DNA from 2 places in the Salinibacterium sp. VpJ6 genome. Region 1 is predicted to be linked to the other one. Evidence: riboswitches for the same ligand, from Rfam matches in the RefSeq annotation. Region 1 holds a riboswitch; the other holds the start of a gene.

Evidence for each region. A riboswitch is a leader RNA that binds a small molecule or an ion and turns the genes downstream of it on or off. The one in region 1 is predicted to bind glycine.
Region 2: it holds a riboswitch for glycine, as region 1 does, so the genes downstream of both, ACWTV1_RS10810 (L-serine ammonia-lyase) here and gcvT (glycine cleavage system aminomethyltransferase GcvT) in region 1, are expected to answer to the same signal.

What each region holds. Positions count from the first base shown of each region.
Region 1 covers NZ_JBSOQL010000002.1:198,055-205,434, reverse strand. Annotated here, with positions in the region: gene ACWTV1_RS10025 (VWA domain-containing protein) at 1-779, opposite strand, end outside; gene gcvP (aminomethyl-transferring glycine dehydrogenase) at 1,036-3,960, opposite strand; gene gcvH (glycine cleavage system protein GcvH) at 3,960-4,331, opposite strand; gene gcvT (glycine cleavage system aminomethyltransferase GcvT) at 4,334-5,491, opposite strand; glycine riboswitch at 5,527-5,630, opposite strand; glycine riboswitch at 5,632-5,753, opposite strand; gene ACWTV1_RS10005 (Lrp/AsnC family transcriptional regulator) at 5,808-6,239, opposite strand; gene ocd (ornithine cyclodeaminase) at 6,371-7,380, shown strand, end outside.
Region 2 covers NZ_JBSOQL010000003.1:482-7,861, forward strand. Annotated here, with positions in the region: gene ACWTV1_RS10790 (IMPACT family protein) at 1-274, opposite strand, end outside; gene ACWTV1_RS10795 (SCO4848 family membrane protein) at 373-588, shown strand; gene folP (dihydropteroate synthase) at 829-1,734, shown strand; gene ACWTV1_RS10805 (pyrimidine reductase family protein) at 1,738-2,481, shown strand; gene ACWTV1_RS10810 (L-serine ammonia-lyase) at 2,494-3,942, opposite strand; glycine riboswitch at 4,090-4,185, opposite strand; gene ACWTV1_RS10815 (siderophore-interacting protein) at 4,318-5,145, opposite strand; gene ACWTV1_RS10820 (bifunctional alpha/beta hydrolase/OsmC family protein) at 5,310-6,650, opposite strand; gene ACWTV1_RS10825 (septum formation family protein) at 6,796-7,296, opposite strand.

The DNA.
Region 1 (7,380 bases):
GAGGACGGCGTTGACGTGTTGTAAGCAACCACCTCGCGCTCGGTAGTAATCACAACAGTCGGAAGCGTTGCCTCCGAGGCGAGCGTAAAGGCCTCTTCTGTCGACTGCGGAATCGTCTTACCGATCGCGATCATCGCGCCAGCAAACTGACGCGGGTCTTCCGTCGACGACACCGATTGAATTTGAGCCAGACCGGCGAGGCTTGCGGTCGACGCTTCAGGGTCGGGCAACAGCGTCGACACTGAGCCGGAGAGCAGCGACGACCACGAGAGCGGTTCGTCACCGAGCTTAGATACTTGCGACGCAGTGGTCGCAAGAACCACAGGAGTGCTGGCGACGTAGTCAGTGATTTCTAGCTGCGGCGCGGTGCGGCCGAGCGAGGAAGCCATCGATTCTACGCGGTCAAGCCAAGCGGCGGAATCAGGAACCCAGGCATCGACATCTCCTGAGGCACCCGAGGCAAAGAGAGCTGCGGTGTCGGCCGAAAGCAACGAACGCACCTCGGTCTTGGTGCAGTTGCCGTCGGCTTCATCGAAGTCTGCGGCGACCGCGGTAAGGGTAGGAGCAATCGACGGGTCGGCGGCAATAACGACGGGGCGGATGTCGGAACAGCCCCCAGCGAGTGGCGTGACCGCATTCGTGATCCAACCAATGGTGCCGAATTGGATGCCGGCGAGGGCAAGCGATGCGATTGAAACGAGGGCAATGGGCACAAGCCACCACCGCTTCTTCCACCGTTGCCAGAAGGACTTACGGTGTCGATGCCGTCGAGTCGTCACGAAGGTCTCCAGTCGGTGCAGTAGCGATTTGGGGTCGTCGGGTCGACCACTCGCCACACACCAAACGCACATTACAACAACTGGCACAACTATATCCAGCCACACGAGTGAAAAGTTGAGCAATCCAACATAGAACTCAGTGGAACACTGGTGTCCCACTTTCGGGGGACAGAGAAATGGCGCGTGCAGAGTCGAACTGGATCGACTCCGCACGCGCCGTTTTCCGCTAAAAAACTAGCGGGCTCGACATCCTGCGTTACTGAGCAAAAGCTTCAATAGGCGGGCACGAGCAGACCAAGTTGCGGTCGCCATACGCGTTGTCTACGCGGCGAACCGGTGGCCAGTACTTGCCTGAAACGAGCGTCGACAACGGGTACACCGCTTGCTCCCGCGAGTAGGAGTGATCCCAGTCACCCGCGATCACCGAATGCGCCGTGTGCGGAGCATTGATGAGCGGGTTGTCGTCAGCAGGCCACGTTCCGGCGGCCACGGCATCCGCCTCTTCCTTGATAGCAATCATCGCGTCGATGAAGCGATCAAGTTCAGCCAAGTCTTCGCTCTCCGTGGGCTCGACCATGAGTGTGCCCGAGACCGGGAACGACATCGTGGGCGCGTGGAAACCGTAGTCGATAAGGCGCTTGGCGACATCGTTGTTGTCGATGCCGGTCGCCTCCTTGAGCGGACGCAGGTCGAGGATGCACTCGTGAGCCACCAGACCGTTGTCTCCCGCGTAGAGCACCGGGAAGTGCTCGCGCAGTCGCACCGCGATGTAGTTGGCCGAGAGCACAGCGGCACCGGTTGCTGCCTTGAGGCCGGCCGATCCCATCATGCGCACGTACGCCCAGGTGATGGGCAGAATGCTCGGGCTTCCGTACGGTGCAGCACTGACCGCTCCCCCGGCGTGAACATACGGGCCGGCAGCACCGGTCTGCATGTCGAATGCGGGATGGTGCTGGCTCTGAGCCATGGGATGCCCGGGCAAGAACTTAGCCAAGTGCGCTTTCGCCACAACCGGACCAACACCGGGGCCGCCACCACCGTGAGGGATGCAGAAGGTCTTGTGCAGGTTGAGGTGGCTGACGTCGCCGCCAAAGTCACCGAACCGCGCGTAACCGAGCAGGGCGTTGAGGTTAGCCCCGTCAACGTAGACCTGACCGCCCGCATCGTGCACAGCCTGCGTGATTTCACGCACTTCGTGCTCGTAGACACCGTGGGTCGATGGGTAGGTGATCATCAGCGCAGCGATTTCGCTCGCGTGCTCGGCGATTTTGGCGCGCAAGTCATCGAGGTCAACGTTGCCGAGATCGTCACAGGCAACCACAACAACGCGCATTCCGGCGAGCATGGCGCTGGCAGCGTTCGTGCCGTGCGCGCTCGACGGGATGAGGCAGATAGTGCGTTCCGGGTTGCCATGGGCGCGGTGGTAGCTGCGAATAGCGAGCAGCCCGGCAAGTTCGCCCTGGCTGCCAGCATTCGGCTGCAACGACGCGGTGTCGTATCCGGTGACCTCCGTGAGCCACGATTCGAGGTGCGAAATCATGACGAGGTAACCTGCAACGTCTTCGGCAGGAGCGAACGGGTGGATGCCCGCAAATTCCGGCCAGCTCACCGCTTCCATCTCGGTCGCTGCGTTCAACTTCATCGTGCACGAGCCCAGCGGGATCATGCCGCGGTCGAGCGCATAGTCCTTGTCGGCGAGGTACTTGAGGTACCGCATCATGCTCGTCTCCGAGCGGTGCGTGTTGAAGACCGGGTGCGTGAGGTACTCACTCGTGCGGTTGAGCGCCTCCGGAATGCTGGAGTCGTCAAGCGGCGTCGTGTAGTCACCCTCAAGCCCAAAGGCCTCGGCGAGATCGTTCTCTTGCGCGGCGAGCATTCCACCATAGGGCTGCGTCGATACTTCGTCGAAGCTCAAACGCACGGTGTCAGCATCCACTACATAAAGCAGGATGTCGCTCTCGAGCGCCTTAGCCGCAATCGCCTGAGCCTGACCCTTTTTCGTCACCGACAGGGTGTCGAAGAAGGTCTCGTTCTCGACCGCAAAGCCGGCAGCGGTCAAGCGCGCAGCGAATTTAGCAGTGTCGTGGTGGATGCGCTGGGCGATCCGCTTGAGCCCCTGCGGTCCGTGATACACGGCGTACATGGATGCCATGACAGCCAACAGCACCTGCGCGGTACAGATGTTGGAGGTCGCCTTCTCGCGGCGGATGTGCTGCTCGCGCGCCTGCAGCGACAGACGATAGGCGGGGTCGCCAGCGGCATCCTGAGATACACCAACGAGACGACCAGGCAACTGGCGTTCGAGACCCTTGCGCACCGACATGTAGCCGGCGTGCGGTCCGCCGAAGCCCATCGGAACTCCGAAGCGCTGCGTGGTGCCCACGGCAACGTCTGCGCCGAGCTCGCCCGGAGACTTGAGAATTGTGAGGGCAAGCAGGTCGGCGGCGACAACGGCGAGTCCGCCATGTGCCTTGACCGCAGCAATAACCTCGCTGGAATCCCACACGCGACCGGTTGCACCCGGGTACTGGATGAGCGCACCGAAGCACTCCGGCAACTCAGGGTTCGCCCCCAACGTGGCCAGGTCGAGCTCGACAAGCTCAATCCCGAGAGCCTCCGCGCGGTTCGCCAGCAGAGCCTTGGTCTGCGGAAGAGTGTCGGCATCCACGATGAAGACGGGCGACTCGACGCGAGCTGCGCGGCGCGCAAGGAGCATGCCCTCAACGGCCGCGGTGCCCTCATCGAGCATCGACGCGTTCGTCGTGGTCATACCCGCAAGGTCGGCCACCATCGTCTGGAAGTTGATGAGCGCCTCAAGGCGACCCTGCGAGATCTCCGGCTGGTACGGCGTGTACGCCGTGTACCAGCTCGGGTTTTCGAGCACGTTGCGCTTGATAACCGCGGGGGTGATGGTGTCGTAGTAACCGAGACCGATCATGCTGCGACGAACCTTGTTCGCGCCCGCGAGAGCGCGCAGTTCGGCAAGCGCTTCACGCTCTGAAGCGGGAGCCGGAATCGTGGAATTCTCCACGGGAGTCTGGTGGATAGCCGGCGGAACCGCGGCATCCACGAGCGCTTCGAGGCTGTCGTAGCCGACCGCAGCGAGCATGCTGGCCTGGGCGGCGTCATCCGTACCGATGTGACGGTCGGCGAATGTGCCACTGATGAAAGGGTTGGGCATTATTCGCCTGTCAGTGCGGTGTACTCGTCGAGGCTGAGCATCGACGGGAGTTCGGAGAATTCGATCTTCACGAGCCAGCCTTCACCGAAGGGGTCGCTGTTGACGAGTTCGGGGCTGTCGGCAACGGCATCGTTGGACTCAACGACGGTTCCGGCAACGGGAGCGAAGAGTTCGCCCACGGACTTGGTCGACTCAATCTCGCCGACAATCTTGCCCTCGGCGACGGTGTCGCCCACCTTGGGAAGGTCAACGAAGACGATGTCGCCGAGCTTGCCCGCGGCGAAATCGGTGATTCCCACGGTCGCGACGTTTCCGTCAACCAGCACCCACTCGTGCTCGGCGGTGTACTGCAGTTCGCTCTTCTCAGCCATGATCAGGCCTCTCTCTTGTAAAAGGGTAGGGAAACAACGGATGCAGCAATGCGACTGCCCCGCACATCAATGTGAAGCTCGGTGCCGACCTCACTCACGTCGGGGTCGACGTAAGCCATAGCGATCGGGTGGCCCAGGGTCGGCGAAAGCGCGCCCGAGGTGATGACTCCGACTTCTTTGTCACCGTGGAAGAGCAGGTAGTCAGCGCGACCGGCGCGACGACCTTCAGCCGCAAGGCCGACGAGCACGCGGGCACCGGCATCCGGGCCCGCTTCGATTGCAGTGCGGCCCACAAAGTCGCCCTCCTTGCTGAGCGCGACGACGCGGCCAAGACCGGCCTGCACCGGGAAGGTCGTGAGGCCGAGCTCGTGACCGTAGAGCGGCATGCCCGCCTCAAGGCGAAGAGTGTCGCGGCACGCGAGACCCGCGGGTACGAGACCGAGCGGTTCGCCGGCAACCGTGAGCGCTGCCCAGAGGGCGGCGGCGGCATCCACGTGAATGTACAGTTCGAAACCGTCTTCGCCCGTGTAGCCGGTGCGACCGATGATGAGGTCGGTGCCGTTGAAGGTTGCCGCGGTTTCGCGGTAGTACTTGAGTTCGTCGAGCGGCGTTGCGAAGTCGCTGAGCCCGGCAGTCGCTTCGAGGATGGCGCGGGAAACGGGGCCCTGAACGGCGATGAGCGCGTAGTCGTCGCTCTCGTCGGTAACGGCAACGTCGAAGCCTTCGGCGCGTTCGGCGAGCGCCGTCGCTGCGGCAAAACGGTTACCGGCATTAGCCACGACCAAGAAGTGATCGTCGGTGAGGCGGTAGGTGACGAGGTCATCGATGATGCCGCCGGCCTCATTGAGCAGCAGGCTGTACTTGGCCTGCGCGAGGGCGATGCCCGAGAGCTTTCCTGCCAGAGCGAAGTCGAGGTACGCGCCGGCGTCAGCGCCGCGAACGTGAATCTCGGCCATGTGCGATATGTCGAAGATTCCCGCAGCGGTGCGCACGGCATGGTGCTCGGCGAGGTCGGAGCTGTACCGTACCGGCATCATCCAACCGGCAAAGTCGGTGAAAGCGGCACCCAGTTGTTCGTGGATGCTGTGCAGCGGCGAATACTTCACCGAGGCAGGCGAAGAGTCAGCGGGTGACGCTGACGAGGGTGATTCATCGGACACGGAGTTCTCCTGGCGCGTGGGCTAGTGAATAGAACTCCCCCTCTGTGATGAGCCTGAGAGCTTCACACACTAAAGAATCTAGTGAGCTTTCACCGTCGGCGGAACCTCAGGGTGATGCGAGGTTCTCTTTCCAGAGTGGCCAGTGCGGTGCGGTACGTGAACCTGAGAGATTGGCGGGGAGGCTTGCTCCTTCGGTGCCGGTCTCGCGCCTGCCAACTTCTGTTGACGAACGCGGGGTGCCCGGCTCTCCCGCATCGTGTTGCGGCCCGATGTTCAGTTGTTAGCTCAGCATAGCAATGCGGGGCGGATGCGCGCGCTACAAGAGCGCCGAGCTCAGCAGCAAACTCGTCTCGCTGTTCACCACGCCTTCGACATTGCGCATGCGGGCGAGCACGCGGTCGAAGTTGCTGAGGCTGTCGGTACGGATGTCTGCCACCAGGTCCCAGGCGCCGTTGGTGGTGTGAAGCTCGTGGATCTCAGGAAGGCCACGCAACTGGCTGATGACGGCATCCGTGGATCGCCCTTCCACCTCGACAAATGCGATTGCACGGATGAAGGAGGGGTCGCGATCTTCCCGAATTCGTACGGAAAACCCGAGCACAGTGCCATTGCTCACAAGGCGATCGATACGGCTCGTGACGGTCGCGCGCGTGACGTTGAGGCGACGCGACAGACTCGCTACGGACTCGCGCGCATCGGCACGAAGGGCGGCAAGGAGGCGGCGATCGAGGTCATCGAGATCAGACATATGCAAAGTGTATATTTTCGCAGAGCATTGTGCGCATTTATTAGCCGAAAATAGCGTTGACTGCGAGTTGTAGCTACATAGTGGGCATTCGTAACGTGGGGACTAGCAATACTGCAACGAAAGGAGTGGACATGGTTCACTACGTAGACGTCCCGAACATGCGCCGCTGGATCGCCGATACCGGCATCGAGCCGATCATTATGGGCATCGTCAGCTATCTCGAGCAGGATTACGCCAAGTGGCCGCAGTTCGACAAGAGTCCGCGCGTTGCCGCCCACTCCACCGAGGGTGTTATCGAGCTCATGCCCACGAGCGACGGCGAAACGTACGCCTTCAAATACGTGAATGGCCACCCGTCGAACCCCGCGCTCGGCTTCCAGACCGTTACCGCGCTCGGCATGCTTGCCCGCGTCGACAACGGCTACCCCACCTTCCTCTCTGAGATGACACTGCTCACGGCGCTGCGCACCTCGGCCACCTCCGTCTTGGCCGCCCGCGCCCTCGCCCGCCCCGACTCCAACGTTCTCGCCCTCATCGGCACGGGTACACAGTCTGAGTTCCAGGCGCTCGGCTTCCGTGCCGGGCTCGGCATTACGAGCCTGCGCGTGTGGGACACCGACCCCGCCGCCCTCGACAAGTTCATTCGCAACGTTGAGCCGCTCGGCTTTGACATCGTGCGCGCGACGTCTGCGGCGGATGCTGCGGCCGGCGCTGACATCGTCACCACCTGCACCGCAGACAAGAAGAACGCGACGATCCTCACCGCCGACATGATCGAACCCGGCATGCACCTCAACGCCATCGGCGGCGACTGCCCCGGCAAGACCGAACTCGAAGCGGCAATCGTGCGCAACGCGACGGTGTTCGTGGAGTTCCCCGAACAGACTCGCATCGAAGGCGAAATCCAGCAGCTCGAAGCCGACTCCCCCATCACCGAACTGTGGGAAGTTCTCGCGGGCACGGCGGCAGGCCGCACCGTGAATGACGAGGTCACGCTCTTCGACTCGGTCGGTTTCGCGATCGAAGACTTCTCCGCCCTGCGCTACGTTTTCGACGCTGTCCGCGGCACCGAATACGCAACGGACCTCGATCTAATCGCAGACCCGGCTGACCCCAAGGACCTGTTCTCGCTCGTCTCGCG
Region 2 (7,380 bases), on a different contig from region 1:
GTCGCCCTGCAGTGCCGGAAGGTTCGCCATCATCATTGGAGCGTCTCACTTGCGAGGGCTCTGTTGCTGAGCCGAGTACGAACGCGGAGCAGTGGTGGCGGGCATCCCAGTGAGCCTTGCGCGCGAGTTCAATGACGTCGCGGGCATCCTCCTCGCTCTCGACTCGCATCACGGTGCAGAGAAAGCGGGAGCGCTTTACTTCGAGCTCGGCTTCAGCCGTGGCGCCGTGGCCTCCGCGAAGCGTGTATTCGAGCATCCACCCATTGTGGCTCATGGGGACAGTGTCTGATGCTTGGCTCTTGGCTCTTGGCGCTTGACGGGTCACATGTGCTGGGTGCTGGGTGCTCTGCGTCGGGCGTAGGCTTGAGAACCATGGAGTTGTTTGCCGTAATCGTTCTATTCGTCAGCGCACTGTTCAATGTCGTCGCCTGGCCCCGCTTCCTCAAGCGTGTGAGCGGCGACCCGCGAGCTCGCGATTCCGCTGGCAAGCCGACGGCGTTTTATCGGGTGCATGCGGTACTGCTAGGGATTGCGATGGCGATCGCAGCGGCATCCGTGTTCGCGGGTATTTTGCTGCTCAGCAGCTAACGCAGCGTTGTCGTCGGAGCGGGTTTTGCTCGCATCCGTGGCGACACTGCCGGCTGTAAGCGGTCAAGGGCGTTGAGGAGATAGTCGCGGAGCACGTTCGCGTGGAGGTATCGTGATCGTGGTTCCACCAAGTGGGCAGCTCTGTAGTCGGCGCCGCGTTCGTGACGTTCCGTGGAAGTTCTCGGCGTTAACCCGGGTATGTGGGTGGAGTTGTCAGTATCGTCGCCCAGTATAGGGAGTATGAGTTTTGTGCTCCCTTCGCTGCGGAACCCCCGCCGCACCATCGGTGATCGAACCTTCGATTTTTCGCAGCGCGTGGCGGTGATGGCGATCGTCAACCGCACGCCCGATTCCTTCTACGACGCCCGCGCAAACTATGCGCTCGAAGATGCCGTGGCAGCGTCGCTGCGAGCGGTACGCGATGGCGCTGACTGGATCGACATCGGGGGTGTGCCGTTCGCTCCGGGGGAACCGCTCAGCGTCGAAGAGGAGTGCGACCGCGTGGTGCCAGTTGTCGAGGCGCTACGAGCAGAATCCGACGTCATTATCTCTGTGGACACCTTCCACTCAGAAGTTGCACGGCGCAGCATCGCCGCCGGAGCCACGGTGATCAACGACACCACGGGGCTCAGCGATCCCGATCTTGCCCGCGTTGTCGCCGACAGCGAGGCGTCGCTAATCCTGGTGCATTCGCGGGCCCAGCCACGAACCCAGTTCGCTCGTCCGCAGTATGACGATGTCGCTATTGAGGTACGGGACTTTCTCCAGAGCCGAGTCGAGCGGGCTATGGACGCGGGGGTTCCGGATGACCGTCTCTTTGTTGATCCCGGGCATGACCTCAACAAGAACACGCTGCATAGCCTTGAGCTCACGCGTCGCCTCGATGTGATCACCGACCTGGGTCTGCCCACGCTCGTCGCCCTATCGAACAAAGACTTTATCGGTGAAGTGCTCGAAAAGCCGAAGCGCCAGCGTCTCGAAGGCTCACTCGCGGCCGCAGTGGCTTGCGTCCTGAACGGCGCCCGCGTCGTGCGCGTGCACGAAGTGGCCGAGACGGTGGATGCCGTACGAATGGCTGAAGCGATTCTTGGGCTCCGCGAGCCGGCGGTGCTGAAGCACAACATGTCCGACGCCAACGAAAGATAGACCGTGGCCGCTGCATCCGACATCCACTCCCTGACTGCAGGAACTGCACTGACCGACGAGCAACTGCTCGCGAGCTACGCCGTGGCTGATCGAGCGAAGCCGTGGTTGCGCGCTAACTTCGTGTCGAGCATCGACGGGGCCGCTACTCACGAGGGCGTTTCGGGAGGTCTCGGAACACCGGCGGACGGTCGCGTGTTTCCGCTGTTACGCAGACTCGCGGATGTCATCGTCGTGGGAGCGGGCACCGTGCGTCACGAGGGCTACCGCAATCTCGCCCTCGACGAGGAGTCGGTGTCCTGGCGAACCGCAAATGGACTCAGCGCGCAGCCGCCCTTCGCGATTGTCACCGCATCACTGCGGCTGGAGCCAAAAGACCTCGAGTCGTACGCCACACGGCCGTTCGTGATCACCACCGAGAAAGCCTCCGCTGAGCAACGCAAACGTATCGAAGAAGTCGCGGACGTCATCGTTGCGGGGGAGTCGCAAGTCGACACGGTGGAGTTGAAGCACGTGCTGACGGAGCGCGGGTATCCTCAACTGCACAGCGAGGGCGGGCCGACACTGTTTGCGACGATGATCGCTCAAGGGGTTGTCGACGAGCTGTGCCTTACGGTGAGTCCACGCCTCGAGGGCGGTTCTGCGCGCCGCATTGTCGACGCCGCCGATGCGACCCCGCAAGACATGATGCTGGCCCACGCGCTAAGCGCTCCCGATGGGACGCTGCTGCTGCGCTACACGCGCCCGTAATCGCGCTGGCTCCTAACACTCGACGACGTTGACGGCGAGGCCACCCATCGACGTCTCTTTGTAGCGCGAGCTCATATCCTTGCCGGTCTCGGCCATCGTGATGATGACCTCGTCGAGCGAGACCCGGTGGGTGCCGTCGCCCCACAGCGCCATCTTGGCGGCGTTAATGGCCTTGGCCGCAGCAATGGCGTTGCGTTCGATGCAGGGAATCTGCACTAGGCCGCCGATGGGATCACACGTGAGTCCGAGGTTGTGTTCCATCGCGATCTCCGCAGCGTTCTCGACCTGCTCGGGCGTGCCGCCCAAAATCTCGGCCAAACCCGCAGCCGCCATAGAGGAGGCTGAGCCGACCTCTCCCTGGCATCCGACCTCTGCGCCCGAGATGGAGGCCATGCGCTTGTAGAGCACGCCCACAGCGGCGCTGGCCAGCAAGAAGCGCACGGTAGCGTCATCCTTCATCGCTTGATCGGCGTCTTTCATGCCGGGAGCGTAATGCGTCGCGTAGAACAGCACGGCGGGGATGATGCCAGCAGCGCCATTAGTGGGGGCGGTGACCACGCGGCCACCAGATGCGTTCTCTTCGTTGACCGCGAGGGCAACGAGGTTGACCCACTCTTGCCAGAAAGCCGGGTCGCGATCGGGGTCTTCGGTGCGCAGTCGCGCGTGCCAATCAGGAGCGCGGCGGCGCACATTGAGTGTGCCCGGCAAGTTGCCGGTTCGCTCGAGGCTGTTGTTCTTGCACTCGTCCATGACGTCGCGGATGTGAAGCAGGCCGGCGCGAACCTCCGCCTCAGAGCGGCGGGCAAGCTCGTTGCGCAACATCACGCCACTGAACGAAAGGCCCTCGGAACGGCAGTGCGCGAGCAGCTGCGCCGCCGTGCGGAAAGGCAAGGGATCCGCAACGTGATCGAGACCGTTGCTGCCATCGCGGTTGTCTCCCTCGCGATAGATGAAGCCACCGCCGATGGAAAAGTAAGTTGCTTCGAGAACGGGCTCGCCGGCATCCGAGAATGCGGCAAAACGCATACCGTTCGGATGCCCGTCGAGCACAGTCAGCGGGTGCAGGGCAATCTCGGCCTCGCGGAACGGCACTTCGCGACTGCCGGCCAGACTGAGAGTTCCGGTCTCTTCGATCCTCGCGAGAATCTCTTCCATCTCGGTGGGAAGAACTCGGTCGGGGAGTTTGCCCTCCAAACCGATCAGCACAGCGCTCATCGTGCCATGGCCTGCACCGGTTGCGGCGAGGGAACCATAGAGGCGCACATTCACTGTGGCGACAGAGTCGAGCATCCCGTGCTCGGCAAGATCAGCGGCGAAGGACGCCGCAGCGCGCATAGGGCCAACGGTGTGAGAACTCGAAGGGCCGATGCCGACCGTGAAGAGGTCGAAGCTGCTGAGCGGCACTTCTTCGAGAGAAGGAGTGGGTACTTCGGTGGTGGGGGTCAGATTGCGAATGGCCACGGTGACTCCATTTCTTCACCGCACAGCGTCGTACGGGCGTCGTTGAGTCCTCTCCGCTCTGTATTGGGCCTGAGAGTTTCCGCACGCTTGTGGCGTCGCGTTGCCCCGTCGGCGAGTCGGGCAGGGCCGACTACTTTTCAGAGTTGCCTATCCACTGCGGTACTGGGGCCTGAGAGATTCCCGGAGAGGGTTTGCTCCTACGGCGCCAACCATCGATCGGAAGGACTCTCCCGCGGCGGAATGACGGCTGTTCACTTGTGCCCTCAGCATACACTCGGGGCCGATTTGGCGGCCGGAAATGTGCACTGAAACAGGTGCTCAGTCGAGCACGCGCGGCCGACGGAGAGCCGTGCTCGCGCGTGCCCGCTGTGTTCGTTAGTCTTCGGGGTCGCTCGGGTCGATGGGAGCGTGGTGATCGGCATCCGTGACACCGCGACGCCAGTAGCCGTCGGCTGTTACCTGCTGTTTGGGGAGCCCCAGCTCGCGCCGAAGGTAGCGGCGCAGCGGCACCAAGGTTGTCGCTTCGCCGGCGAGGAACACGAAGGTGGATTCGCCAATCTCACCGAGGGCACGCAGCGCAGCTTCCAGCTGTCCGAGGCCATCGCGACGGTAGAACCACTGGGCGTCCATACGGGCTTTGAGCTCCTCGCTGAAGTAACTCTCGACGCTCTCGTCGGCCACGTCGAACAGCGCGGTGATGCGCACCGAGGTGGGCAACATTTCGATCCAGCGCGATGCAGCCGGAAGCGCGGTTTCGTCGGCGATCAGGATGACGTGCGTTGCCCCCTGCGGGAGAAGCTTCGAGCCGCGCGGTCCAGCAATGACGATCTCGTCGCCGACTTTTGCCTTTCCGGCCCAGGCGGAGGCGGGACCTTCGTCACCGTGGACGACGAAATCGATGTCGAGTTCGTGGTGCCCGTCGTGGCTGCGGAAGCCGAGCGGGGTGTAGTCGCGGGAGAAGACCTTACCCTCGCCGACGCGCTTGAGACCCTCTTCAGTCATGGTGGGTGCCGTCAAAACACCGGTAGCGGGGTCGGGGAAGAACGCCTTGACGTGATCGGTGGGGCCGCTGCTGATAAACCCCTCGAGTTCGTCTCCGCTGAGCGTGATGCGAGCGATCGACGGGGCGGGGTAGTTCACGGCGCTCACCGAAAGACGGCGTGCGGCGAGAGGGTGCTTGACGGATTCGCGTTCAAAAGTCATAGATTGTGGGCGCGAGGCGCCGGCTCATTTCGCTAAGAAGTTAGGGTTACCTAACTACTGTAGCTCGCCGGGCTGGTGAGGGCTAGGGAGAGTTGCTTCGAATTGCCTTGAAGCGTCCACGCGCTGAGGTTCTTAGCCCTGAGGCTACGAGCCGTTGCGGCGTTCTAGCTCTGGGCGGCCAGCGTCGTGCTGATCGAGATTTCGCCCTCGAGCGAGCGGTGCACGGGGCACTTATCGGCGATGACGAGGAGCGAATCGCGTTGCTCGTCGGTGAGATCACCGTCGAAGGTGAGTTCGCGCGTAAAGTGCTCGACCATTCCCTCGGTCGACGTGCAGTGGTCGCAGTCGGCGGCTTTGATCCGTTCGCGCGTGAGCCGTACGCTGACGCCCTTGAGAGGCATCTTTTTGCGATCGGCGTACATACGAATCGTGATCGAGGTGCAGCTGCCGAGGCCCGCCAAAATGAAGTCGTACGGGGCCGGGCCGTGGTTTTCGCTAAGCGGTGCGGGTTCGTCGGAAATGATCTCGTGACCGGAAGCAAACACGCGCTGTTCGTAGCGCGCGGGGCCGCTCTCGGTGACGATGACCGCACTGCCGTCGACTGTCACTGTGGCGCTCGGGTTGACCACAGACGCTGACGTAGTTGCCGATGCAGGCGCTGACGCAGTTGCAGACGCAGTCGCAGGCGCCGCTGCGGTAGAAGCCGCAGTCGAGTTCGAGGGCGCGGCGTGAGGTGCGGCAGTAGCATCGGCGCGATCGAAAGCGTAGCGGGCGGCCCACGCGGCAATCATGCTCGCAGCGAAGGCAGCGTCATCCCGGTCGCTCAGTAGGTGGTCGGCGCCATCCAAGGCGACGAAGGACTTCGGATGCCGTGCCGCATCGAAAATTTCGCGAGCGTTATCGACGCCCACCGTCTGGTCAATCGGGGAATGCAGCACCAGCAACGCGGCATCCAAGTCCCGTAGGCGTTCGCTTTGCGGCTGAGAAGCGATGTCGTCGAGCAGTTGCTTGCGGATGCGGAAAGGGCGGCCGCCCAATTGAACCGTTGCTTCTCCCTCGGCCACAATCTCGGCGCTGGCGTGGGAGAAGAGGTTGCTGATGTGAGCGGGGTCGCTCGGGCTGCCGAGAGTTGCTACGGCGCGGACTGAGGGCACGCGGTGAGCGGCCGCCAACACAGCGGCACCTCCGAGAGAGTGACCGATGAGGATGGTCGGCGCGCGGTAGTTGTCACGGAGATACTCGGTGGCGGCAACGACGTCGTCAATGTTCGAACTGAAGTTGGTGTTGGAGAAGTCTCCGTCGGATCCGCCCAGTCCAGTGAAGTCGAAACGTAGTACGGCGATGCCGTAATCGCCGAGTGCGCGAGAGATGCGAGACGCAGCGAAAGAGTCTTTGGAGCAGGTGAAGCAGTGCGCAAAGAGCGCATACGCCGAGGGCGTTCCCTCGGGAAGGTCGAGACGGGCGGCAAGCATTGTGCCGTTGGAGCCGGGAAATTCAATCTTCATCGTTCGCTACCGCCTTGTTCTTTACTGCTCCCAGCGTCTCGCAGGGAGTTGCAGAGTGCAACGTCGCCGGGGGCGCGGTTTCTTCCCTTAACCGCACAACGGCCGGCGAAGAGCATGTCTTCGCCGGCCGTTGGAGTGTGGCTAGTTACAGTCCGGAGCCTGCGAGCGATCCGGTGATCTGGTCGCCGGAGGGGTCGTAAATGAGGCACAGGATCTCGCGGTCGCCCTCAGACCAGCTGCCCTCGGTGGGGTAGTACCAGGAGAAGTCGTACACGGAGTCGTCGTACTCGACACCCATGAAGGTGCTGAACTCGGCGTAGCAGTCGTTAGTGGCCTGCTCTTCGATGACGCTGTCACCGGGGAAATCGCCATCGGCGAGGTACGAAGCGGCGTACACTTCAGCGTCGTGCGGCTCAGCGCAGTCGATGGTCTTCGTGCTGGAGACCTCTCCACCGTCTTGGTTGCCGACTTCGCAGTCACCAATAACGAGGCTGAAAATGTCTTGCGTGGTGCCCGGGCCGGAGTCAACGGCGTCACTGATTCCGTTGGTGACCTGATCGAGGATGCTGCATCCGCTCAGGGCCACGGCGGCGGCGGCTACCGCGGCAATGGCGATCGTGCGGCGCCAGATTGTCTCTGTCGACATAGAAGTAGGTCTCTTTCGTGTGAATGTGTCGCGCTTCGTACTGCATAAGCCTACTTAACACAGGCTTTCCACAGGTAACGAAAG